Regions from separate parts of the Paenibacillus sp. RC334 genome, predicted to be linked through region 2. Evidence: riboswitches for the same ligand, from Rfam matches in the RefSeq annotation. Region 2 holds a riboswitch; the other holds the start of a gene.
The links. Region 2 has a riboswitch for FMN ahead of QMK20_RS06275 (DMT family transporter). Riboswitches for the same ligand answer to the same signal wherever they lie in the genome.

Region 1: another riboswitch for FMN. It lies ahead of ribE (riboflavin synthase); the one in region 2 lies ahead of QMK20_RS06275 (DMT family transporter).

Annotation. Positions count from the first base shown of each region.
Region 1 is NZ_CP125370.1:3,299,740-3,312,165, forward strand. It holds gene QMK20_RS15090 (ATP-binding protein) at 1-321, opposite strand, end outside; gene QMK20_RS15095 (response regulator transcription factor) at 323-1,039, opposite strand; gene QMK20_RS15100 (pseudouridine synthase) at 1,150-1,908, opposite strand; gene QMK20_RS15105 (spore maturation protein) at 1,987-2,517, opposite strand; gene QMK20_RS15110 (nucleoside recognition domain-containing protein) at 2,525-3,277, opposite strand; gene QMK20_RS15115 (D-alanyl-D-alanine carboxypeptidase family protein) at 3,318-4,580, opposite strand; gene QMK20_RS15120 (protein-glutamine gamma-glutamyltransferase) at 4,791-5,507, shown strand; gene ytfJ (GerW family sporulation protein) at 5,596-6,087, opposite strand; gene QMK20_RS15130 (DUF2953 domain-containing protein) at 6,175-6,876, opposite strand; gene scpB (SMC-Scp complex subunit ScpB) at 7,064-7,666, opposite strand; gene QMK20_RS15140 (segregation and condensation protein A) at 7,635-8,429, opposite strand; gene ribH (6,7-dimethyl-8-ribityllumazine synthase) at 8,603-9,067, opposite strand; gene ribB (3,4-dihydroxy-2-butanone-4-phosphate synthase) at 9,102-9,806, opposite strand; gene ribE (riboflavin synthase) at 9,835-10,500, opposite strand; FMN riboswitch at 10,833-11,006, opposite strand; gene QMK20_RS15160 (IDEAL domain-containing protein) at 11,075-11,545, opposite strand; gene QMK20_RS15165 (thiamine pyrophosphate-dependent enzyme) at 11,767-12,426, opposite strand, start outside.
Region 2 is NZ_CP125370.1:1,323,916-1,336,341, forward strand. It holds gene QMK20_RS06265 (carboxylesterase/lipase family protein) at 1-110, shown strand, start outside; gene QMK20_RS06270 (methyl-accepting chemotaxis protein) at 224-2,266, opposite strand; gene QMK20_RS06275 (DMT family transporter) at 2,508-3,455, opposite strand; FMN riboswitch at 3,626-3,770, opposite strand; gene QMK20_RS06280 (ABC transporter permease) at 3,893-4,588, opposite strand; gene QMK20_RS06285 (ABC transporter ATP-binding protein) at 4,581-5,504, opposite strand; gene QMK20_RS06290 (sensor histidine kinase) at 5,623-6,567, opposite strand; gene QMK20_RS06295 (response regulator transcription factor) at 6,569-7,276, opposite strand; gene QMK20_RS06300 (DUF6933 domain-containing protein) at 7,615-8,127, shown strand; gene QMK20_RS06305 (formate--tetrahydrofolate ligase) at 8,521-10,152, shown strand; gene QMK20_RS06310 (ABC transporter substrate-binding protein) at 10,179-11,774, opposite strand; gene QMK20_RS06315 (ABC transporter substrate-binding protein) at 12,050-12,426, opposite strand, start outside.

The DNA.
Region 1 (12,426 bases), 2.0 Mb from region 2:
CGCCAGTTCGCCAATCTCGTCACTCGTTACCAGCGAAAGCCGTGTATCATATCTTCCCTCACGGATCGCATTCGCCGCCTGAATCAACAGCTGCATAGGCTGCGTGATTTTAGTAAAAAGAAACAGAGCAAAAAAAGTCGTAAGTAAAAAGCCGACAATGCATGTATAGGTGAATAAATGCTTGATTTCCGTCGATTCATATGCGGCGAAATTCCTGTTGATGTAAGGCAACAAAAAAAGTCCCAGAAAAATAAGCACACAGCCTACCAGACAAATGATGGTGATCCACAGCTTGCCTACCAGCGATCTCCAGAAGCTCACGTTATTTTGGAACCTCCAGCTTGTAGCCGACACCCCAAACCGTTGTAATCATAGCCGCTGCCTCCGGTGATACTTTGTTCAGCTTTTCACGAAGCCGTTTGACATGTGTATCCACCGTGCGTAGATCACCAAAAAATTCATAATTCCATACGTCTTTTAGCAGCTCTTCGCGCGAAAACACCTTGTCCGGCGATACAGCCAAATAATGCAGCAGCTCGTACTCTTTAGGTGTGAGACTGATTTCAATCCCGCCTGCACTTACACGATGCGCATCATGCTCAATAATAAGATTCGGAAAAACAATGCTGTTGCTCGGCACCGTCTCCTTGGTCAAAAAAGCAGTTTCTGACGAACGGCGTAAAATCGCCTTCACCCGATAAATCACCTCACGCGGGCTAAAAGGCTTGACCACATAATCATCGGCTCCGACTTCAAAACCCTGTACGCGGTTTACTTCCTCGCCTTTGGCGGTCAGCATGATCACAGGTGTAGCTTTGGTCTGACGCAGACGTGTGCAAACTTCAATTCCATCCATGCCCGGTAACATCACATCGAGCAGAATAATGCTGTAATCGCTTGCAGTCGCTTTCTGGAGTGCAATTTCGCCATCCTCAGCTTCATCAATTTCATATCCTTCTTTTTCCAGATACATCCGCAGAAGGCGGCGAATGCGTTCTTCATCATCTACAATTAATATGCGGTTGCTTTGTTCTGACATATTCCCAGCCCCTTCGTTAAAAAAAGCATTCTCTCTATTTTACTATTTTCCCGTGTCCGGTCAAACCTTACTCTGTTCATTCAGCTCTCTTTACACCAAAAAGGCCGGGGTTATGACCCCCGTCCTGTCCGTTTCTTTTTCGTGTTGTCTGACTGTGCAAGTTGAATGAGACGGTTGATTTCGTCCTTGGTGAGGGGTCTCGTCAGGCCGCGCTTCAAATTTTGCAGCAAAAGATCGCCGAAGGCAATACGTTTAAGCTTGATGACCGGATGGGAAATGGCCTCAAACATTCGTCTGACCTGACGGTTTCTGCCTTCATAAATGGTAATCTGGATTACAGACTCTTTGCCGTTCGGGTCCACATCCTTGTATTCTACCTCAGCGGGTGCGGTAATACCATCCTCCAGCACGATCCCTTTTTTCAGCTTGTCCAGCTCGGTTCCGTGCGGAACGCCTTTGACTGTCGCTACATACGTCTTGGGCACATGATGCTTCGGATGGGTGAGCAGATTGGCGAACTCGCCATCATTGGTGAGCAACAACAGCCCTTCAGTATCGTAATCAAGACGACCTACCGGATATACGCGCTCCTTAACGCCTTTCAGATAGTCGGACACGATTTTACGGCCTTCCGGATCGGAAGCGCTCGTAATCACGCCTTTAGGCTTGTTCATCATTAAATAGATTTTTTTCTCGGTTTTGATAGGTCTACCCTTTACCGTAATTATATCCTGATCAGGGTCTGCCTTCGTTCCCAGCTCTGTTACGGTAACCCCGTTCACTTCCACGCTACCCGCCTGAATAAGCTCCTCACATTTACGTCGGGAAGCTACACCAGCCTGGGCCAGTATTTTCTGCAATCTTTCCATGTTCGCTAATTCACCTCATGCTAATGATACCCATCCATGAACAAAATCACAACCCCCGTTCACAAATCAATGCAGGAATCAAAATACAAGCAGGCAAATCGCAATCGCTGCCACAAAACCGACCACGTCTGAAAACAGCCCCACCTTCAAGGCATAACGCCCATTTCGGATACCTACCGCGCCAAAATATACAGTCAGTACATAGAGTGTCGTATCTGTGCTGCCCTGAATCGTCGAAGCAATGCGACCGATCATGGAGTCCGGGCCATACGTGCGGATCAGATCCGTCGTAAACGCAAGCGAGCCGGTGCCCGTCAACGGGCGCAACAGTCCTAATGGCAGTACCTCACCAGGTACGCCCCAGCTTTTGATCCATGGCGTTACCCAGGATATCAAGTAATCCAGAGCGCCGGACGCTCGAAAAATGCTGATAGCCACCATCATGCCTACGAGATGAGGAATGATACTGATGGCCGTAGAGAAGCCGTCTTTGGCTCCATCCACAAAGGAATCGTAGACCGGTACCTTTTTGGCATAAGCATATAAAGGAATAAAGGCAAGAATAACCGGAATGGCCCAAGTCGATACGAGATTAATGAGATAAAGCATGCCTCCCTCATCCTTTCCAAGTGGTGTTTCTGCCCTTGGCAGCCGTCATTCCTGATCCCTGAGCGGCAGGTGAAGAAACGGGCGGTGTAGCCGGAGAGGACGCAGCTACTGGCGTGCCCTGTGGTGCCTGTGTTTTCTGTGGCGGCAATGATGATGTGGAAGGTGGACTGGCCGGAGGACGACGTAACTCCCGGCTACGGTACCAGCGATCCGCCGCAATCGCGGCAAAGGTGGCTATTGCAGTCGCCACCAGCGTTGTCCCAACGATTTCTGTCGGATTTGCGGAATGATAATTGAGCCGGATCGCGATCAGCGTGGTTGGAATAAGCGTAATGCTGGCCGTGTTCAAAGCAAGCAGCGTACACATAGCGGGTGTAGCGGTCTGCTTGTCGGGATTGAGCGATTGCAGCTCTTGCATCGCCTTGATGCCCATCGGGGTCGCCGCATTTCCCAGCCCGAGCAGGTTAGCGCTCATATTGGACAAGATATACCCCATTGCCGGATGATTACGCGGAACATCAGGAAACAGAAAGGCTACAAACGGGGCGAGCAGTTTGGATATTTTCTGCAAAAGCCCACCATCCTCCGCCAGCTTCATCATACCCATCCAGAATACAAGCACACTAATCAGTCCAAAGCATACCGTAACGCCCGTGGCCGCCCCATCAAATGCCGCCTTGGTCACCACTTCAATATTTCCCTGCGCGGCGGCAAACACAAATCCAATACAAATCAGGGCCACCCATATGAGATGAATCAAGGCCGATCCCTCCCTTTCACCGATGAATGTAACCTAACCCCTATGCTCCGAACAGATTTCTTAAAATTTCGCTCCATCCGCTCGTCCAGGTACGCTTTTGGATGCTACGGCTTGCAGGAGCTTGGGCAGTCGGAATTTCCTGTTGTGGCTGTACTGTGCTTCGGGCGGGCAGCAAGCTGCCTTTGTCATACACAGGAACGGAGCCAATAAGCTTGCCTTCCAGCAGGAACTCGACACGTCCCCGCAAACCGAAGGATACGTCAGCTCTGTTAGACTTGGCCTTTTTATACAGGACCAGTCTTTTGTGCAGCTGCGCCTTCTCCCCATCATGCAGAGGATAGGCAAAGCTTGTGCCTGTCAGCAGCGGATAACCGTCAATCGGCTGCTGCTTGTCCGTAATCGGAATGAGCGGATAATATCGGAAACCGTAGTCGAGCATACGGGCATGATCGTTCCAATCGTCTCCATCATTTAAGGTAACAGCGGCAAGCTGGCGACCGTCCCGTGTAGCTGAGCTGACCAGACAGCGAAACGCTTTTTTCGTAAAACCCGTTTTCACACCATCAGCTCCCTCATAGAGCCTCAGCATCTTGTTCTTGTTATGCCATGAATAATCCCATGATTCATTCGGATTAGGCGCTTTTTTTAACTCCGTCTTCACAATGCGGGCAAAGGTCGGATTATGCAGCGCATAAGCGGTAAGCCGGGCCATATCATTGGCAGAGGAATAGTGCCCCTCGGCATCCAGTCCATGCGGATTAGCAAAGTGGGAATGGCTTAGTCCAAGCTCAACCGCCTTCTCATTCATCAAATGAACAAATCCTTCCTCCGTCCCTCCTACATGCTCAGCAATGGCGGAAGCCGCATCGTTACCGGAACGGAGCATCAAGCCGTACAGCATATTTTCCAGTGTCATTTGTTCACCCTTTTGGAGAAAAAGCGAGGAACCCTCTTTGGCAAAAGCCGTCGGACTCACCTTTACCGGATCCTGCAAGCGTCCATGTTCGATGGCTACGATCGCGGTCATAATTTTGGTGAGACTGGCAATACGCAGCTCTCGGTCACCCTCGGCAGAGTATATGATTCTTCCTGATGTGACATCAATTAGAGATGAAGCCTGTGCATGTGTAGTAAAAGCAGGTGGGAATTCCTCCTTTTTCACTGCTCCCCAAGCAGCCTGCGGACTCAGCAGTGTGAGCGGCAATGTCAAGACGAGCAGCAGTGCCAGCGGCAACACAAAAACGCGTGTCTTGGGCAAAAGCTGGCTGTGGCCCGTTTGGATTGTTGGCTTTCTTTTAAACATTTGGATTCCTCCGGTTTTGAACAAGTCTTGTACCATTCTATGTCCAAGCTGTTCAAAGTATGTCCACCTTTATAGCAGAAAATCCCTCCAGAGATAATGGTGTACCGTCCCTCTCTTCCTCTTACTTTTTGAAGGAAACCAGGCAACTTGCACTCCAGATGACATATATATAATAGTTACTAAACTTGATGAGTGAATGGAGGTTACCACATGCAGCGGCAACAGTTTGAAACGATCTTAAGAGCCCGGATTGTTGAGGCAGCTGAAGCCTTGAATCGAAGCGGTGTATCCTTCGCCACCTTTGATACAGCACGCAGCAACGAGCAATTTTGGGAATTGACGGACAAAGGCGGATTTCAGATTAAAGCAGGTATCACTCCGGCGCAGGGGATCAGGGATATTTTTGTGAATGGGCATAAATATGCCTTTGAGTGTGCGACAGCTATGGTCATTGTGCTCTACAAAGGAGTGCTGGATTCCATTCTGGAAAGTGAATTTAATCGGATTTTTGCCGATATGCTGCTGTATGATTGGCACTATGACAGTGATCTCAGACTCATACAGGAGCAAGGGAGTCACAATGCTGTTCCTGGCGATATTCTGTATTTCAACAATCCTGATGTATCACCCGAAACGCCGGAGTGGAAAGGAGAAAATGTTGTCAAGCTAAGGGAAGATTCGTTTTATGGTCATGGGATTGGCATCCACACAGCGCAAGGCATCATCGACTCCCTCAATCGTCATCGACGACCAGGGGCCACCACTTCTGCTTATTTGACAAATGAAGTGATCTACCCCGATTTTGCCTATCTGTCGCAGTTTGCCCCTGAAGGAAACCGGGAAGAAGAAATTGCGCTGAGCCCTTCACAAGAGCACCCTCCCGGTATACATGCGAGCATTGGTGGAAGACAGTATATCCGTGCATAAAAGTATTATGGTTAAGTGTATGTAAAAAAGAGGGTGTTCCTTAGCCAGTAGCTGACTTTGGAATACCCTCCTGTGCTAAAAATAACCGTTACAAAGAAGCTGGGCCAGTGTGATTGTGATCTGTGTTAACATCTACCGGGACCTGTGGAGGCGGAGTATGCATATCCACGTCGGCATTCCGGAAGATAGATTGGACTTTATCAATCAGGTATGGTGTAGAGTCGATCAATTTTTCAATCAGATGAGTCTGATTATCCAGCGGAACGATTTGTGCACCTTGTTTGCCAACAACCAAAAAAGCGATTGGATGAATGGATACCCCGCCACCGCTACCGCCACCAAAAGGATGTCCTTCCTTGCCGCTGTGAGCACCTGACGACGAGGATGTATGAAGTGCCTCTTCATCTACATTAAAATCGCTGCCCCCGGCTGCGAAGCCAAATCCCACCTTACTAATCGGCAAAATAACGGAACCATCGGGTGTTTCCACCGCGTCTCCCACAATCGTATTCACATCCACCATGGCTTTGATGTTCTCCATCGCGGTTTGCATGAGCCCTTGAATCGGGTGATCTGACATGATTATTCCTCCTCTGCTTTGTTCAAGCGTAGACTGCCTTTTCTTTCGCTATTGTGCGCAGGGGTTCAAGGAAATATGTATGGCTCATTATTCCTCATGCTTTACTGGTTTCTTGGAGAATACCCGTTTCCACGCCTCTGGACCGCCTGGTACGCGCCATATGCGGTAAGCCAACATAAGCATCGAATAAACGGCATAACCCAGTGAAATACTTGCCTCACAGGTCAAAGTGGTAGTAAAACGCAGGCGATCCACCCAATAGGGCACGACAAACAGCTTGGGTGTGCAGTTCATGCGCACAAAGCTGGAGGCAAAACCGATCAGTGACGTTTTCAGCCCCCACAGAATACCGGTAGAGGTAGCCGTATAAGCAGCGTCAGCAAGACTGATATTGGTGGACCATTCCATTTTCGACATCGTCACATGGGCTAGCGTATGACGTATCCATCGACGGAAGGACCGCGTTCCTTTCAGAAGTATCCGAACATCGTGTATAAATCGCTTAATTTTCTCTTTATCGATGGTGCCGCTGTCAATGGTGGCATCGGTTTTATGTATGTTTTTGTTGCGATCGAGTCGATAGAGAAGCCCTTTTTGCAAACCTGCCAGCAGAATAGCCGGAATGTCATAATTTATTTTAATCCACCCGTACAGAAATCTGATCTCCAGATGCGCCCGGTCATCATTATCATGCTTGGCAATATCCAGCTTCAATCGGATACGGGAGAGCAGAACAGCCAGCACAAGTAACAAAACGACGATGATGGCGATACCGATCCATTTCCACACTGGCGAGTCCTCCCTGCCTTTTTTCTCCATGGATATACCATGGCAAAAATAGTATGGCCCTTCGCCCGGAAAACATGCATCCTGAAACGCTAAACAGCCAGCCCCCATTATGCGAGGACTGGCTGTTTTCTAAATTTCGAACCTGTAACCATGAAGAGGAACCCGTAAAACAGGCTTCTGCCAGGCATCAAGACTCCGTATCATTCATAACCGGCTGGCTGTTCTCCAAACGTTCGAACAACAATTGTGTCTCTTCCTCCAGATTATCTGAGTCCTCAAACAGCTCAGGCTGCGGCAAATCCGCCAAAGAGCCCAAACCGAAATAATCCAGAAATGACTTCGTCGTTCCATACAAAATCGGCCGTCCGATGGCCTCAGCCCGACCTTTTTCCTCAATTAGCTCCTTGTTGACCAGAGTATGTATAGCCCGCTCAGATTTGACACCGCGAATATCTTCGATTTCAACTCTTGTAATGGGCTGACGGTAGGCCACAATGGCAAGTGTCTCCAAAGCCGCTTGAGACAGCGAGGCACGTGCGGGAGAATAGGCGAGCTTTTCAAAATAAGGTGCATGTTCGGATAAGGTTGCCAGCTGATAATGCCCAGCGATACGGACAATTTGCAAACCTCTTCCTCCCTGCTCCATGTCCTGCTTCATATCCTCCAGACTCTTTTCAACCAGCTCTTGCTGCTGCTCTACAATGTCGGCGATCTGCTTGGCGGACAACCCTTCCTCTCCCGCGAGAAACAGCAGTCCCTCAATAATTGATTTCAGCTTCAGATAATCCATTAACCCGTAAATCCCCTCTCCACTCCATTACAATATCATCGAAAAGCTTCTCCTGATAGCAGAAAATCTGCTTCATTTTCATCAGTTCGAGGATAGCCAAAAAGGTGACTACCACTTCATGCCGATACATATCCTCATGCATCAGCTTGGAGAACAAAAGCCGTCCTCCCGTCCCTACCATCTCCAACGCCCCGATGACCTGGCGAATACGGTCCTTGACCGAAATTTCATCGCGGTGAATACGGGTTACCGTCGTACGTCGCTCTGCTTTACGCAGCGCACGCTGAAAGGCCGCGACCAAATCGCTTGCATGTAGCCCATGCACCGGATTGGCGGGTTCGGTGGGCAGGAATGCGCTCAAATCTTCCGGCTCCTTACCATAGATCAGACTTCGTTCCCATTCACGTTCACTCAGATGGCGGGCAATCCCTTTATATTTACGATACTCCACCAGCTTGCGAACCAGTTCATCCCGCGGATCATAATCCTCTTCTTCATAAAAATCCAAATCATCATATTCCATTACAGGTGGCTTGGGAAGCAGCAATTTACTCTTAATGGATAAGAGCGTCGCCGCCATCACCAGAAACTCGCTCGTAATGTCCAGCTCCAGCTCCTGCATACTGTGCAAAAAAGCCATATACTGATCGGTAATATCACTAATCGGGATATCCTGAATATCGATCTCGGCCTTATCAATCAGATGCAACAGCAGATCTAGCGGACCCTCGAATGTTTCCAGCTTGTAATTTACGACTGTCAATGTGCTTCCCCCTGCCTTACTCCAATCATCATTCAACAATACCTTTCCCCGTTAGCACTTATGCTCGACTTTATCAATCCCTCTTTCTGTAGTATATACGTCATCGCCTTGCTTAACAATCCAATCCCTTTTTCCGGCTATAGTTATGCCGTTCTATTCAGGTAATCGCAAAATTAAAACTGCTTGCCCAGATTCGCCATCTCAATCGCAGCCAGTGCGGAATCCCAGCCTTTATTACCAGCCTTCGTACCTGCACGCTCAATAGCCTGCTCAATGTTTTCCGTCGTCACTACACCGAAAATAACAGGCACACCTGTTTTCAGACTGCTTGCCGCCACACCCTTGGCCACTTCATTGCAGACGATATCATAATGCGAGGTAGAACCACGGATCACCGTACCCAGCGTAATCACAGCATCGTATTTACCGCTTGCAGCCATTTTTTGAGCAATCAGTGAAATTTCAAAAGCGCCTGGCACCCAGGCCACATCAATCTCATCTTCCTGCGCTCCATGTCGCTGAAGTGCATCGATTGCCCCGCTTAACAGCTTACTTGTAATAAACTCATTAAATCTGCCCACTACAATACCATACTTCATACCATCCGATACGAGATTACCTTCCAGAAAACGTGCCATATAAATCAACCTCTCTTTTTTTAAATAATGAGTTTCAAAACTGTACTTTCAATGACAAACGACGACGATAATCAATCAAATCCTGAATACTGATCAGCTTCAAATGATGACGCTTGGCGATCACTGCCAAATCAGGCACCCGAGCCATGGACCCATCTTCCTTTATAATTTCGCAAATGACTCCGGCGGGTTTGGAGCCGCAGAGCCGGGCCAGATCAACAGCCGCCTCGGTATGACCCGCACGCTGCAAAACACCCCCATCGCGGGCGATCAGCGGAAACATGTGACCGGGCTTGCGGAAATCGCTTCCTGTGGCTGCTTCATCGGTCAGCGCACGCACGGTCAATGAACGCTCGGCTGCTGAAATCCCCGTTGTCGTCTCTCTATGATCCACCGACACCGTAAAGGCTGTGCCGTGGAAATCTGTATTCTGCTCCACCATCGGCTGCAATTCCAGTGCCTCTGCTCTTTGCCCTGTAATCGGCACACAGACCAACCCGCGGCCTTCGGTAATCATGAAATTAATGACCTCGGGGGACGCCTTTTCAGCCAGAGCGATAAAATCGCCTTCGTTTTCCCGTTGCTCATCATCCACCACGATCACGACTTTACCGTTCTTTAGTTCCTCCAGCGCTTCTTCAATGGAATCCAGACGAATTTCCATTTCCTGCTCCAACACACCATACTCCACTTCGTCAGCCGCTATATTTGAATGACTCTCTCTACTCCCGCTTTCCATTACGCTTTCCTCCTTATTTCTTGTGGCATCAAGCAAAGCCGTGTTTCGCCAAATAATCCAGACTCATAGGAGCTTTTTCCGGTCCCTCCGTCACCGATGATTCTCCGTAGTTCAAAAGCTGCTCCACATATTTGCCTAAAATGTCGCATTCAATATTGACGGTGTCTCCCTCACGTTTGGCCTGCAAGGCCGTCTCGGATAAAGTATGGGGGATGATAGATACGGCAAAGGTATCTCCCGTCCGCTGGGCAACCGTCAGGCTGATACCGTCGAGTGTAATCGAGCCTTTGAGAAGAATATATTTGTATATTGCCTGATCTGTAGGTGCAACTTCGTATACAACCGCATTCTGGTCTGATGTCACCCGACGAATCGTGCCCGTTCCATCCACATGTCCCTGTACGATATGCCCTCCGAACCTGCCATTCGCCGCCATAGCCCGTTCCAGATTGACCCGGCTACCGGATTTCAATTCTTTCAGATTGCTGCTTCGAAAGGTTTCCGGCATCACATCTACCTTAAAATCCTTAGTACCCACCTGTGTTGCGGTCAGACAAACACCATTCACGGAAACACTGTCTCCTATTTTCAAATCGCCCAATACCACAGAACCCGTAATGCCCAGCACCATCGCTTCTCCGCTTCTGGAAATCTGCTGAATCCGTCCCACTTCCTCGACCAATCCGGTAAACATGCCTTCACTCCTTTCCATCTAAAGTTCAGTTTATCCCTGATTCATCAGGCGTAAGCGCAAAAACCCCCAGTCCGGATCATATCCGTCATGGGGGTGATGAGAGTCGAATTTGCATTATACAAGCGCAGTCCATATACATCTTGAGACCACATGAATGATAAGTTTGCCAATAGAAAGCATGAATGAGCATACAACCAAATACGCTCAGAAGAGCCTCCGAAAAAAAGCTTGAAGAACAAGCAATCTTCCGTATGCTATCTGCAACGAAATAAGCCGTACGTACAATTACGTATGCTAAAAATCGGCACATGTCACGTCATGCACATGCGCTTCGTATCCTTCTCCCATCCAGACTATACTGTCGGTCCCGGAATTGCACCAGGTCCACCTTCTGCTGATCGTTCAGCATCCGGGTCACGGACTAAGCCGCACTGTTCATCGCAAAAGCGATTTACAGACACGTCATCACCGCCGGTGGGGAATTGCACCCCGCCCCGAAGGATCTTGCTCTTATTCAATTGAATTAGCATTAAACTTGTTACGTATATTAGCACCGACTTCTAAAAAAAGCAAGTTATCTAATGGTGGACGCTCCTGCTTTTGTTTTAACATATTGGCTGGAAAGCTCTTCAAACCAGGTTTTATCATTCATGTGAAGCGCCAGATCAATCAGATCGGCCAGTTCTTCGATCCCGAGCTGCGTAGCATGATCGAACGTAATGACCGCTGAAGCGGTTGGTCCACGGCCACCCTCCGCGCATATATCGTAATCCAGCCGTACATCAACATGCCCGTCGATAAACTCACATTTCAGAAAATAAATAATTTCGCACATTAAAATGGGGCGCACCTGCGTCTCCAGCACACAATCCATCACCTTGGCGGAATAATGCTGGTTCGTCAGCGTGAATTTGTGATCCGTCGCTGCCAGCGATGTCCGTCCAAAGTCATCCGTAAATTTCAGTTCCACTGGTGTGATATTCATGACCTTGGGTATTTGCTTCTTTATAATTTCGATTATCTCAACTGTATTCAGCTTAATCATACCTGCACCTCATTGCATCTTAAAATTCAGAGAAAGCACTAATTCAACATGTTTCACGTAGGCCTCCACTCCTATATCGGAAATCATTACCTGATTTTTTATGCTTCATCCCATAAACGACAAAAAAGATTCTTCGCGCAACAAGCGCAAAGAATCTTGATCGAACCGGTACCGTAACATCTTATAACAATGTTCAAAGTGTATTATTCAAAAAAACTGGATTATAGCTCCGAAATTTCATGTTTCTTTTTCAGAATATTCCAGCGGCGTTCAATCTCCTGATCAAAGGTAGCCAGCGTGGCTTCCTCCTTAAGAAGATGTTTTGTTTTGCCCATTAATTTGAGCCATTCCGCGGCTGGAATCCGTTTTCCCTTGTCCTCCGGATTGTACGTAATCGTCGTACTGCCTTGCTCAATCTCATACAGCGGAAAGAAACAAGATTCCACAGCGGCACCCACAATACTGGTACCCAGTCTATCCTCGGATTTCCAGTTCAGCGGACAGGCGCACAGGATTTTACCATAAGCCGTCCCCACGTTATTCGCATACCATTGTGCCTTGGCCGCTTTACGCAGCATATCCTGCGGATGGCTTTCGGCTGCGGTGAAGGCATATGGAATGTTGCAGGCTGCCATAATTTGCACCGTATCCTTGTGGTGGCCCTGTTTCCCTTTTTGCATCTTGCCTACGCCTGACGTGCTCGTCATATGACCGACCGGAGTCGAGTACGATTGCTGCGAGCCTGTATTCATGTACCCCTCGTTATCATATTCCAGCATAATCAGCTTATGGTTGCGCAGAGCAGCCCCGACAGCCGAACCCATGCCAATATCCATCCCGCCGTCACCACTGATCATAATAAAGGTCGGATCATCCGCCAT
Region 2 (12,426 bases):
TATATGACAGGGAATCGCGGGCTACGACCATTTTTCATCAAGGCATCTCGGTGCAGCATGACCCGGAAGGGGAAAGACGCCGCCAGTTGACCGGACAGATGAGTATTTGATCCAAGTATTGAGATATCGTCTAATGCCCTAACATCACAAAAGCCTTCGCCCGTATTTTTGTATACGGACGAAGGCTTTTTTAGGTTGAACAGGTGCAGATGTATTACAGGAACTAAATCTTGAATCGCTTCACCAGCTCTTGCAAATCCTGCGCCATATTGGACAGCTCCTGAGAGGAAGAAGCGATTTCTTCCATCGCCGCCATTTGCTCCTGAACGGCTGCGGAGGTCGTCTGTGAGCTATCCGCCGAATTGCGGGACAGGCTTGCCAGATGGGTAACAGTAGCCGAAACTTCCTCTGTGCTGGCCGAAATTTGTTCAGCGGCTGCGGATACGCTTTGAATCTGTTCCACAATATGAGATGTGGAGCGCTCAATATTCGTGAAAGCACCTTCTGCATCTTGGCTAATACGCAGTCCCTCGCCCACCTGGTTACGAACATTACCGTTCATCGTAGCTGTGGAGCGCTGGATCAGATCCAGCATCTGTGTAATGATCTGGCTGATGGAATCCGCGCTTTCCTTGGATTGCTCCGACAGCTTGCGAACCTCCACGGCTACCACGGCGAATCCACGCCCGGCTTCGCCTGCTCTGGAGGCTTCAATTGACGCGTTCAGCGACAACAGGTTGGTCTGCTTGGCAATGGCAGCAATTGCGCTATTCATCTGCTTCGCATCGTCAGAGAGCTGTGACAGCTCATCCATCAGGCTGGCGGTTTGGGTCACAGCTTCCAAAATACGGTCCATCTGTGTGCGTACGCTTCCGATCATTTGGCTGCCTTTGGCTACGTCATGCTCAGTCTGTCCTGCTGAATCTACGATGGAGCTTGCCGATTCCGCAATGGTGCTGACACCCTTGGCCATTTCCTCAACGGCATTGGCCGTTTGCTCGGATGCCTCTGCACTGGTGGTCGCATTTTCTGCGGATTCCATAACCGTTTCCGCTACATGCTGCACGGATTCCGTCGTTTGCTCCGTGCTTTCCTTGATCATCAGGGAGGAGGACGCGAGTCGGGACGACGTTTGGTTGACCTCGGAAACCATCGTATGCAGTGCATGTGTCATCTGGTCAAAATTTTGCGCCAGCTCGCTGAATTCATCCTTGCCGGACAGATTGACCCGTGCGGTGAGATTGCCGTCACGGACGCTGCGGGTTCCATTTTGCAGCTTGCCCAGTGGAATCAGGAACGAGCGAATCATCAGGATAATAACAATAGCAGCAGCCAGCACGGATATAGCAATAACGATCAGGCTTTGTTTCAAAATGGGAGCTACCGAATCGCTAAAATCCTCCTGATCTGCCAAGGCGATGATGTTCCATCCCGTGAGAGGATCAACGAGTGTAAATGATTGCATATCTCTGTTCATAAATCGAATTTCTTTCGTTGCAGATGATGATTGGGTTTCCCCTTCATTTAACTTGGTAATAACGGGTAGTCCCTCAATGGAGTCTGCCGGTTTTTTCCCCGTATTCTTAAAGGCAGCTCCAGCACCCGCTACAACTGTACTGTTCGCATCAACCACAAACAGTCCGCCACGATTGCCGATCGTAACATCCTTCAAGCTTTGACTTAGTCTATCCAGACTCAAGTTCATTGCTATAGCTCCTTGACCATCTGGTAAGTTTCTGGACAACGTGACCACTAAATTACCCGAGGAAGCACTGACTGACGGAGCACTAATGAATGTTTCATCGTTTAACTTCATCGCATTTGAATACCATGTTTTTTCACGGGGATCATAATCCGTTGATTCTTTCTTTGGTGAACGGACATATTCTCCTTTTGTATTACCGAGAAGTACCCCATCCAGCTCGGGATGAGCTTTCAGGATCACATCAAATTTAGCCTGAATTTCTTCTTCCTTGGAGTTCAGGGTATTGGATTGAACCTCAGTAGCTAATACATTTAAATCTTTTATTAAAGGTGATACATATTGATTAATGTTGCTGCGAAATAAAAACAGGTTGAAATCAATCGAGCTACCCATTTGCTGGCGAAGCTGTGTTTCGGCACTCTGATAGGAAAAGTACCCAATCAATATGCTGGGAATCAATAAGACAGCCAAAAAAGCTACAATTAATCTTGTTTTCATTAAATAAAACTGTCTGAGAAACCTGGTCCACCATGGCACTGTTTGTTTTGCTTTATTAGTCATAGTTCTTACTCCTCTGTGTCTGATAATTACTACATTGTTTTATTCGACAGAAACCGATGAATTTTATAGATGTAATCTATGGGAAAAGATAAATAGGTGCTTGTTTTGCACGTTTTTATCTAAAAATAGTTCTAAAGTATCATGTTATATATTAATACTTATACATAAAAAGCCAAATCGGAGATGCAAAAGCATCTTCTCGATTTGGCTTGGGTGAGGGATAAAATGGACATTGAACCTATTAGTTTTTTTGCTGACGAGAAATCATAAAGAGTGTAATCCAGATAAGCATAAAGCCAGTCAATTGCGCTACCGTAACGATCTGCTGGAAAGCGATCCAGTTAATTACAACGCCGACCATCGGGAAGCTTAGTTCTGCCATCGTGGCATAAGACGCCTTGGTCGTACTGAGGCCCTTGTAATACAGTAACAGACTGAGAAGACCGGGGAGCAGCGCCTGCAACAACAGATTGATAATCACGGCTGCGCCCGCCCATGTGCCAGCAGGCATATTCCAAGGTGCATGCTCCACAGAGGTGAGAACGATCAGCAGAGGGAGAGCCACCATGAAGCGCAGGGAGGTCACCGTCTCATATTTCATCGAACGAAGCAAGTAGCTTCCCATCACTGTCGAACCGCCCCACAGGACCGCTGCTCCTAGTGCAAGCAGGCTGCCGACGTGGACGAAATCATTAACATGTCCAAAAGGGAGCGACCAGCCGAAGGTAAGAAGATACGTTCCAAACAGAGCCACGACAATTAATATTCCAAAATTACGCGGCAGCATTTCCTTCAATATAACGCGGGCCAGAATAATAGCGACCAACGGCTGAAGCTTTTGGAGCAGCAGCACAGCGTTAAGATCACCGTTGCTAAGTGCCATCGTGAAAATCACGCTGGCCAGAGCAGAACCGCCCCACGAGACGAACAAGATAGCCAAAATCTGACGAAGCCGTACCGCTTTAAGCTCCTCGCGATGCTTCCACAGCACTGGTGCCAGGGCGATAAAGAGCAGCACATGCTCCATCAGCACAATTTGTGTAGAGGTAAATGATTTGAGCAAAATAATGCGAAACAGTGGGTCCGCGCCCCACAAGGCCGCTCCAATCGCGACTAGCCAAAAACCGCTTTTCATGTGGGAGCTACGATCAAAACCTTTGGATGTTAGTACAGTTGATGATTGACTCATTCTCAATTAGCTCCTTGCGAATACAGGACCGGTGGCATAAAAACCCCCGTCCATGGCGATAGGCCATGCAAGACGGGGGTTGATCAAATAAACTTGCCGCTTTATGCAAGTTAAGAAGTTGCTGCAAAACCAAGAATGCAGCATTCATCCACTTGACGGCATGTTCATGCTTCGATCTTCTTCCATCCGGACTTTACCGTCGGCTTTGGCATCTCACCAAATCAGTCCGTATCTTGTTGCCAGATACAGAGTCGCGGGCTTAGCTCCATGAGCCATACCGCCGGTTGGGAATCACACCCTACCCCGAAGATCCTTATTCCGTTTTTTAATTTCTCCTATAGGATATACCTGTTTTAGAATGAAGTCCAGTGAAAAATATGTGTACATCGAGCAAGGTTTTTCATATATTTCTTGAAAGCGTTTTACAAAATTACATATTACGAGGTAATATCGTTATACTCGATGCGGCGGATGGCCGCATAAGCTACGAGCATTCCCAGCACGGCAAAGCCGATCTGTACAAGTGCAATGGAGCTAAGCGTAGCGCCGTTATTATTCGAGAAAAGCAGGGCTACGATCAGGATCGAGCTCACAATGGTGGTAGGTATCGAGTATTTTCGCATCCCCATGTACAGCGGAACCAGCCCCATAAAGCTTGCTGCAACCGCATTGATCAGTGTCCGCACTGATTGCTGTCCCAGTATAGTGAGGCTAAGCTTATCCGGTACAATAACGACAAACTGATTTAATAGATGAAGGGCTGCCGTAATGATGATTTCCGATAAAATAATGGACAGGAACGTAAACAGCAACACGACCAAGAGTTTGGCGACCATCAGCTTTTTGCGGTCAATCGGGTACATGAACAAGATGTTAATCGACTTGGACTTAAATTCGCTCACAATAAAGCGGCACAGCAGGACGGAGGCAAAAATAATAAATGTGGCTCTGACCATATAGTCCAGGAGGTCCAAAAGCTCAGCGTACCCTGTAAATTCGGGCACTCCTTCACTTTGGCTGTCCAGCGCAATAATGATGAACAGGCCAAAAATACACGCGTTGGCGATCAACGCCGAACGGATATATCCTGCCAAATGAAACTTTTTCAGCTCCAGTTGCATCAGTTTAAGCATGGAGTTCACCTCCATGTAACAGCCGCACGAAGTAGTCTTCCAGTGTACTGTTTTTTTGGTGGATGGAATCCACCTCTACATCATTTAAAATGAGTGTTTTCGTAATTTGTTTCTGCGGTACACTTGTATCGTAAATGCGTATATTCTGATCATTCAGCACCCGGATATTCGTCAGATTCAGGTGATGGGAGAGGACGTAGGCTGCTTTTTTGCAGTCATTGGTCGTAAATTCGATGTATTCCGTATTGGTTTCCCGCACCTGTTCCATCGACACTTCCTCAATCAGTCGACCGTGATTAATCACACCCACCGTATCGGCAATTTGCTCGATTTCCACTAAAATGTGGCTGGACACAAGGATCGTCATGCCATATTCCTTGCACAGCATGTGGAACAATTGGCGGATTTCCTTGATCCCCACCGGGTCCAATCCATTAATTGGCTCGTCCAGAATCAGCAGCTCCGGCTTGGTCGCAATCGCTCGGGCGATCCCGAGACGCTGCTTCATCCCCAGAGAGAAATCCTTTACCGGCTTGTCATCTGCGTTTCGCAGGTTCACCAGTTCCAGTGCATCCCGAACAGCCTGCTTGTTATAATAGCCCATGTATTCACAATGAAGTTCGAGATTTTGTCGGGCGGTCAGCCTGTCATAAAAAATCGGATATTCAATAATCGAGCCCATCCGGCCGAGCAGGTGGTACGACTTTGGCGTTAATTTTTCACCGAACAATTCAATCTCACCGGAGGTGGGCTTGAGCAGGTTCGTAATCATTTTCATAATCGTCGTCTTCCCCGCCCCATTAGGACCGAGAAAGCCATAAGTTTCCCCCTGGCGCACATTCATGCTGACCCCCGTTACAATTTCGTTGCCCTTCAGGGCTTTGGTCAGTTGATGCGTCCTTAATATGTAAGTCATGGGTGTTCTCCCTTCGTATACTGTTGATAATTTAAGCATAAAGGGTGAAATGTTCATTTTTCTTTCTCGATTCTTACAAATTTATTAAGTTGAGCATTCTGCATAATGCTGAGTTCGATTAATAGTTGATTTTTTTCAATGTAAAAGAGAAGACCGTCCGCTCATAAGGAATGCTGCTCAAATGAATCTCTCCGTTCATCGTCTCAACCAGACGTTTGGCAATCGTAAGACCCAGCCCGCTGCCCTGTATCGCCTTATTTCGGGAATCCTCAAGCGTGTACATACGTTCAAAAACCTTGTCCTGCTCAGGCTCCTGTATGCCTTGCCCCCGATCCCATACCTCTATACGCACCGTGTCCTGCTGTTCCGTTAGAGTCAGTCCCAGTGTCCGACCATCGGCACCGTAGCGAATCGCATTCGAGATCAGATTGTTCAGCACCCGCCCAAACGCTCCTTCGTTCCCCAAGGCATGAATGGGGTGCTCCGGGATATCAATATGCACAGCAAACCCCTGCGCGGTCAGCAGATCATAAAACTCCAAAATGCTGCGTCTGCACAGCTCTCCCACCTCTAGCCGGGTCAACGGAATGTCCGTATCATTAGCCTCCAGCTTCGCCAAGCTAAAAAAGCTTCCGATCAGCTTAATCGCTTCGCTTGTCTTCTGATGAATCCTGGATAGCAGCTTTGCACGTTCTTCCGGCAAAATATGCGGATCGGCATCCAGCATCTCGGCATATCCGAGTACCACCGTCAGCGGGGTCTTGAGGTCATGAGAAATGTTTGAAATCATTTTACGCATGGCGATTTGGCTTCGGTTGTAATCCACAGACACTCTCAAATTCAAGTCCAGCAGACGGTTAATTTCCGTCATGAGCCTTTGCAGCTCGGGATCGCCTGTGACATATAACAGCTTTTCCGCATGATTAACGGTTACAATCCGTTCCAGTGCGTTTCGGATATCCTTTATTTTGCGCTTTTGGGCCACACGCTCCCGCCAGAGCCATACAATAACGACGGACAGGATGAGGACGACGATCCATTCAGAAATGATCTCGATGTTCATATCACCCGTTCTCCCATTTGTAGCCAATGCCCCATAAGGTCTTAATATGAACAGGGTGGGAGGGGTCTTCTTCGATTTTCTCACGCAAGCGGCGAATATGGACGTTAATCACATTTTCGTCACCCATATAATCCTCTTTCCAGATAAACCCGTATAATTGCGCTTTAGTAAATACACGGTTCGGATGGGTGACAAATAGCTTGAGAATATCAGATTCCTTAGCTGTTAACTGAATTTGGATTCCGTTGCGGGTGACCATAAAATGATCAAAATCAATGCGCAGATTTCCGTAGGTCAGGACCTGTGCTTTCGGCTGTTCCTCCTGCTGTTGCTGCCGCGCATAGATAGTGAATCTGCGGATAGCGGACTGAATGCGTGCCGTCATTTCTACCATCGAAAAAGGCTTGGCGATATAATCGTCTGCCCCGAAGCCCAGTCCAAGCGCTTTATCCACGTCGCTGTCCTTGGCTGACATAATCAGAATCGGCACAGCGCTGTGGGTACGGATTCGACGGATGACCTCCATACCATCCACCTTGGGCATCATCAGATCCACCAATACCAGATCGTAGGTGTGACGTTCAAAGGCAAGAAGCCCTTCTTCCCCGTCATAGGCGGTGGTTAATGTGTAGCCTTCTTTACTGAGCGCTTTGAGCAGCATCTCGGCAATGGCTGTATCATCTTCAATGAGTAAAATATGTTGTGACATAGGTGTGGAACACCCCTAATTTTAGATTAAGCTCGTGTGACGAACTGTACCTGAATTATATAGAGCAGTGGAGAGGATTTCCATGAAAATATCCAACGAATTTAAACGGGCGAATATTCTCAACTTAAATGCACTGAAGTAGATTTTTTTTCTCCATCTCCAGCATAAGATGTAATCAAATTACTGGAAATTCACCGCCTTCCTATATTATACTGAAAGAGTTTACAATCCGAAGTTTGGAATACAGTGTTATGATATCCGGGACATGCCTTATACGAAAGTTTGGACATGATCGAAACATGAGCTACGGCACAGGACCGTCATAAAGGAGAGCAACGATGTTTGTCATACGGGGAACACAAAAGCTGCTGAAGGAATGGGATGTCGAACCACTTCAAGTTGATATTTATCCGCCTTTGAATAGTTGGCACGCCAACTTGTTTTTGCTGAATCGGAAAAAAAATATTGTGTTTATGCATGATGCATCCCGCTTGAGTGTTACACTGTTCGGAATCAAAAAGGCGCAGTACAAAAACCTGCCAACTCTTTTTGTCCAAGCCTTGAAGGAACTTATGCTCAGTGAGGGTTTTGATGAGCAAATTGTAGAGGCGTACACACAGGAAGGTGAGCAGATGCTGCCTGCTACAACCAATAATCGCAGTGTCGTCGGGACGCTGAATGAGATTATTTTCGTCATGAAGGAACTGGATATGGAGCATGGGATCGATCTGGAAAAAAACCAGTGGAATAACCGAATTGTCTTCAAATCGATACAATACCAGTATCCTATTGATGCTTTTAAAGAGGCCTTGGAGAAGCATTATAAACAAGAAAATGTTCGAGAGTCTTGAGATCAATTCGGAAATAAGTTCCATTTGTTCCCTCTTATGATATATAATCTAGTATATTATAATCGCTTACATATTAATGATCTGCTGTCCCAAGGCTATGGTCCTGCGACGAAGAAATCCCAAGCTGTCCTGATTTCTAAAGGATTTATTGCTGAAAATTATGCTGCCAACTTTGTCGGTTAGTTTCTGAGCTGGTCGTTAAACAGGACGTGCCAAAAGAGTATCCACCAAAGTCCATCTGGGCGGGGGATGCTCTTTTTTTACAACTCACAGGAAAGCAAAGCTTGCGATGAAATGAATCACAGCGCAAAAAGCGTCACACTTTGGTAAAATAAAACGATACAGTGTTTGACACCATCGGTCAGACTTAAAAACAGGGGGTACATAACGAGCATGAAACGGATTATTGAGGTAGCCAAAGAAGCAGGAATCGCAGAAGAGCATCTGGAGACGTATGGAAAATATAAAGCGAAGCTGAATCCGTCCCTGTGGGAGCAGGTGAAGGACCGTCCGAACGGAAAGCTGGTGCTGGTCACAGCAATGAATCCGACTCCTGCGGGAGAAGGAAAAACGCTAACCACCATTGGACTGTCACAGGCGCTGAATGCGCTGGGGCACAAGACCATAGCTGCGCTGCGGGAGCCGTCACTTGGCCCCTGCTTTGGCATGAAAGGGGGAGCAACCGGGGGTGGAAAAGCCCAGATTGTTCCGGCCGAGGATATTAATCTGCATTTTACGGGCGATATTCACGCGATTTCGGCGGCGCATAATTTGCTGGCAGCGATGATTGACAATCATTTGTTTCATGGCAATGCTTTGCGCTTGAAGCCGGAACGAATCATGTGGAAACGGGCTGTAGATATGAATGACCGGAGTTTGCGAAGTATAGTAACCGGATTGGGAACAGGTAATGGAGCAGTGAGAGAGAGCGGATTTCTGATTACCTCGGCCTCGGAAGTGATGGCGGTATTGTGCTTGAGCGAGAATATCGACGACCTCAAAGTGCGCTTGGGTCGAATGGTCATCGGATATAATGAAGCGGGCGAAACGGTAACGGCGGAGGATTTGCAAGCAGTGGAAGGTATGGCTGTGCTGCTTCGGGATGCGTTAAAGCCGAATCTGGTGCAAACGCTGGAGGGAACACCAGTCATTGTGCATGGTGGTCCTTTTGCCAATATTGCGCACGGATGCAGCAGTCTGATCGGTACGAAGCTGGCATTGAAGCTAGGGGAGGTTGTCGTGACGGAGGCCGGATTCGGGGCTGAGCTGGGGGCAGAAAAGTTTTTTGATATCAAATGCCGTCAGTCCGGTTTGCAGCCGGATGCGGCTGTGTTGGTCGTAACCGCCAAAGCGCTGAAATATAACGGCGGTGTAGCTAAAAATGAGCTGGACGAGGAAAATCTGGCGCAATTACAGCTTGGATTAGCCAATATGAATCGGCATGTACGGAATTTGCAAAAATTCGGCGTGCCTGTACTGGTAGCTGTCAACCATTTTGTAACAGATAGCGAAGCCGAATTGGAACTGATTTTCGCGGAGTGTGGCAAGCTGGGTGTACCCGCAGAGCTATCGCAGGTGTGGGCACATGGAAGCCGAGGGGGAGAAAAGCTGGCCCAAAGTCTGCTACATCTGCTCCAAGAGGACAAGGCTCATTTTGCACCCTTGTATGATAGTGCGCTTGATCTGCAAGCGAAAATCAGGTTCATTGCGCAGGAGCTTTATGGCGCGACAGAGGTAGCGTATACTCCAGCGGCTAAACGGGCGTTGTCCGGTATGGAGCAGCTTGGCTTTGGACAACTGCCTGTATGCATGGCCAAAACGCCGTATTCTTTTTCAGATCAGCCGTCTCTGCTAGGCGCACCGGAGGGCTTTACGATCCACGTGTCCAGAGTGTCATTGTCCGCAGGAGCAGGCTTTGTGGTCGTGGAAACGGGCAACACCATGACCATGCCCGGTCTGCCTAAAACCCCGGCAGCCGAGCATATGTCGCTGGAGCCGGATGGGAGCATTCAGGGCTTGATGTAGTATTTTTATGAAAAATGTTAGGCGTTTTACGAAGAAGCACCGAGCAGCTTGGGCAATGCGATGAGCAGCTTTTGCCGGGTCATGGCATCGTTCCAGTTCCAGCGGTCAGCTTCTACGAAATACACCCGGCCTTGACGCACAGCGGGCAGGTTGTGCCAGAGAGCGCTGTTCAGCATGCGTTCCAGCGTACGTTTGGAGTCCGGTGCAGTGGGAATGAGCATGAAAATACGGTCCCCGGCGTAGTCGGGAAGCTGGTGTGGCTCGATTTCCGCAAAGCCATGCCCTTCGTCGAGTACCTTTTGGATCGGCTCAACAGGTTGAAAGCCCTGCGGGTGGTAAAGAGCCGCCGAGAAGCCGGACATCCCCATTACAAATAGACGATTACCATGATCGAAGATGAAGACGGAGGCCGTTTCTCCGGCTGTAATCTCTGTGCCAAGCTGTTGCCACATACTCAGATTGCGGTCGGCGAAGGCAGACAGCCATTGTTCGGCTTCGCGCTCCTTGCCAAGCCAGGAGCCGAGCGTCCGCAGACGTTCCTCCAGCGTGGCAAAGGAGTTGAAGGTAACGGTGGGCGCAATGCCGGCAATGCGCTCATATTCCTGTTCATCCGAATTGGCGATGATAATCAGATCGGGATCGAGAGCACTGGTCAAGCGAGTATCGAGTGGAAGACCGACATCGGCAACGTTCGCTAGACGATGCTTATAGACGCTGTATTCACTGAACCGTAAACTTCCACCGATGGCTTTGGCCCCCAGTGCGAACAGGTCGCCCATCGTTTCTCCATGATAAATAATACGGCAGGGGCGGCGCGGAATATGGATTTGGTGACCCGTCCAATCCTTGACGCGGACAGAACAGGGAACGGTAAGCGCGTATTGTCTCGGGGGAATCCCGGTCATTTGCCGAAAGCGGCGGTTAAAATAATATTCGTCAGAGAAACCAACCTGACGGGCAATTTCACGTAAAGGCCGTTTGCATTCCAGCAGCAGCCGCTTGGCATGATTCAAGCGTAGCTCAGTGAGGTAATGCAGCGGCTTTTTGCCTGTCCTTTTGCGAAACATTTGCGAGTATTGCCAAATGGAAACGTTCGCTTGTTCGGCAAGCTGCTTGACGGTAATCGGCTTTTCGTAGTGTTTCTCCATGTAGGTAATGGTGGCCTCAACTGATGCTGGCAAAGCCGGGCAAGAATTATCTTTATGCTCCACATTGACATGCGATTCCTGCCACAATAGCAGTAGCTCCTGAAAGATAATTTGCTGCCGTAATCCAGAAAGGCCATTATGCAGGTGTATCGGCTGATGGGCGCTATGGAATAGCTCATCGGTCAACCGAATGGACTTGGAAGAGGAGGTAACGATATGCTCACGTGACCCCGGCAGTAGAGGACCTCTATATATGGAAGGAGAGCTATTTGTATTTTCAACCAGAGCTGTGTCTGATCCTGATTCCGATGACATGACGATGACCTCGAACATGAGCTTGTAGTATTCGGGTACAGTTCCATTCAGGGGAGCGATCCGATAGGAATCACCGGGAGTCAGCCAATACCCGTGACCCGCATGGAATAGAAACTGTTCCGGTCCAATGTCCACCATACCTGTGCCATCGATGAACATAAGCAGGCAGTGATATGGAACCGCATGTGAATAAGATGTAAATGCAGATGCTGAAGGGCTGGAGGACTGCACTTCACCAGGCTTCCGAACCCACTCAATCCCCTTAAAGTGAAAAAGCAACGAGCTGGGTGAGGGAGGACAGACGGGCGATTGAGGCTGCATGACTGTGTAACACTCCTTTTATTGAGAATCGTTATCATATATACATAAGTATACCTCCTTTTGGGTGAACAAAAAAGAAGCACATCAACAAGTGTCGATATGCTTCCCCATTCTTATTTGATCAGCTTGGGTAATTCCTCCAGCAACCATTCCCGAGTGGTGGCATCACTTTCGGTCTTGCCAATATCCTGAGCGTACACATGTCCCTGCTTTACGGCAGGAAGCTGGAGCCAGAGCTTGCTTTTCATCAACTGCTCAGTAGATTGCTTGGCTTCAGCAATTGGGGTATTGAGTATGAAAATCCGATCTCCGGCGTATTGTCCAATCACTTCAGGTGAAATTTGCACAAATCCTTGGTCTTCATCCAGCACTTTCTGGACAGGGGCCGTAGGCTTGAGGCCATTCTTTTCGTACAATATCTGTGACAGTCCTGTCTTTCCCATCACGAACAAGCGATCACCGGGATAGTAAGTGAAGACCGTAGCTGTTT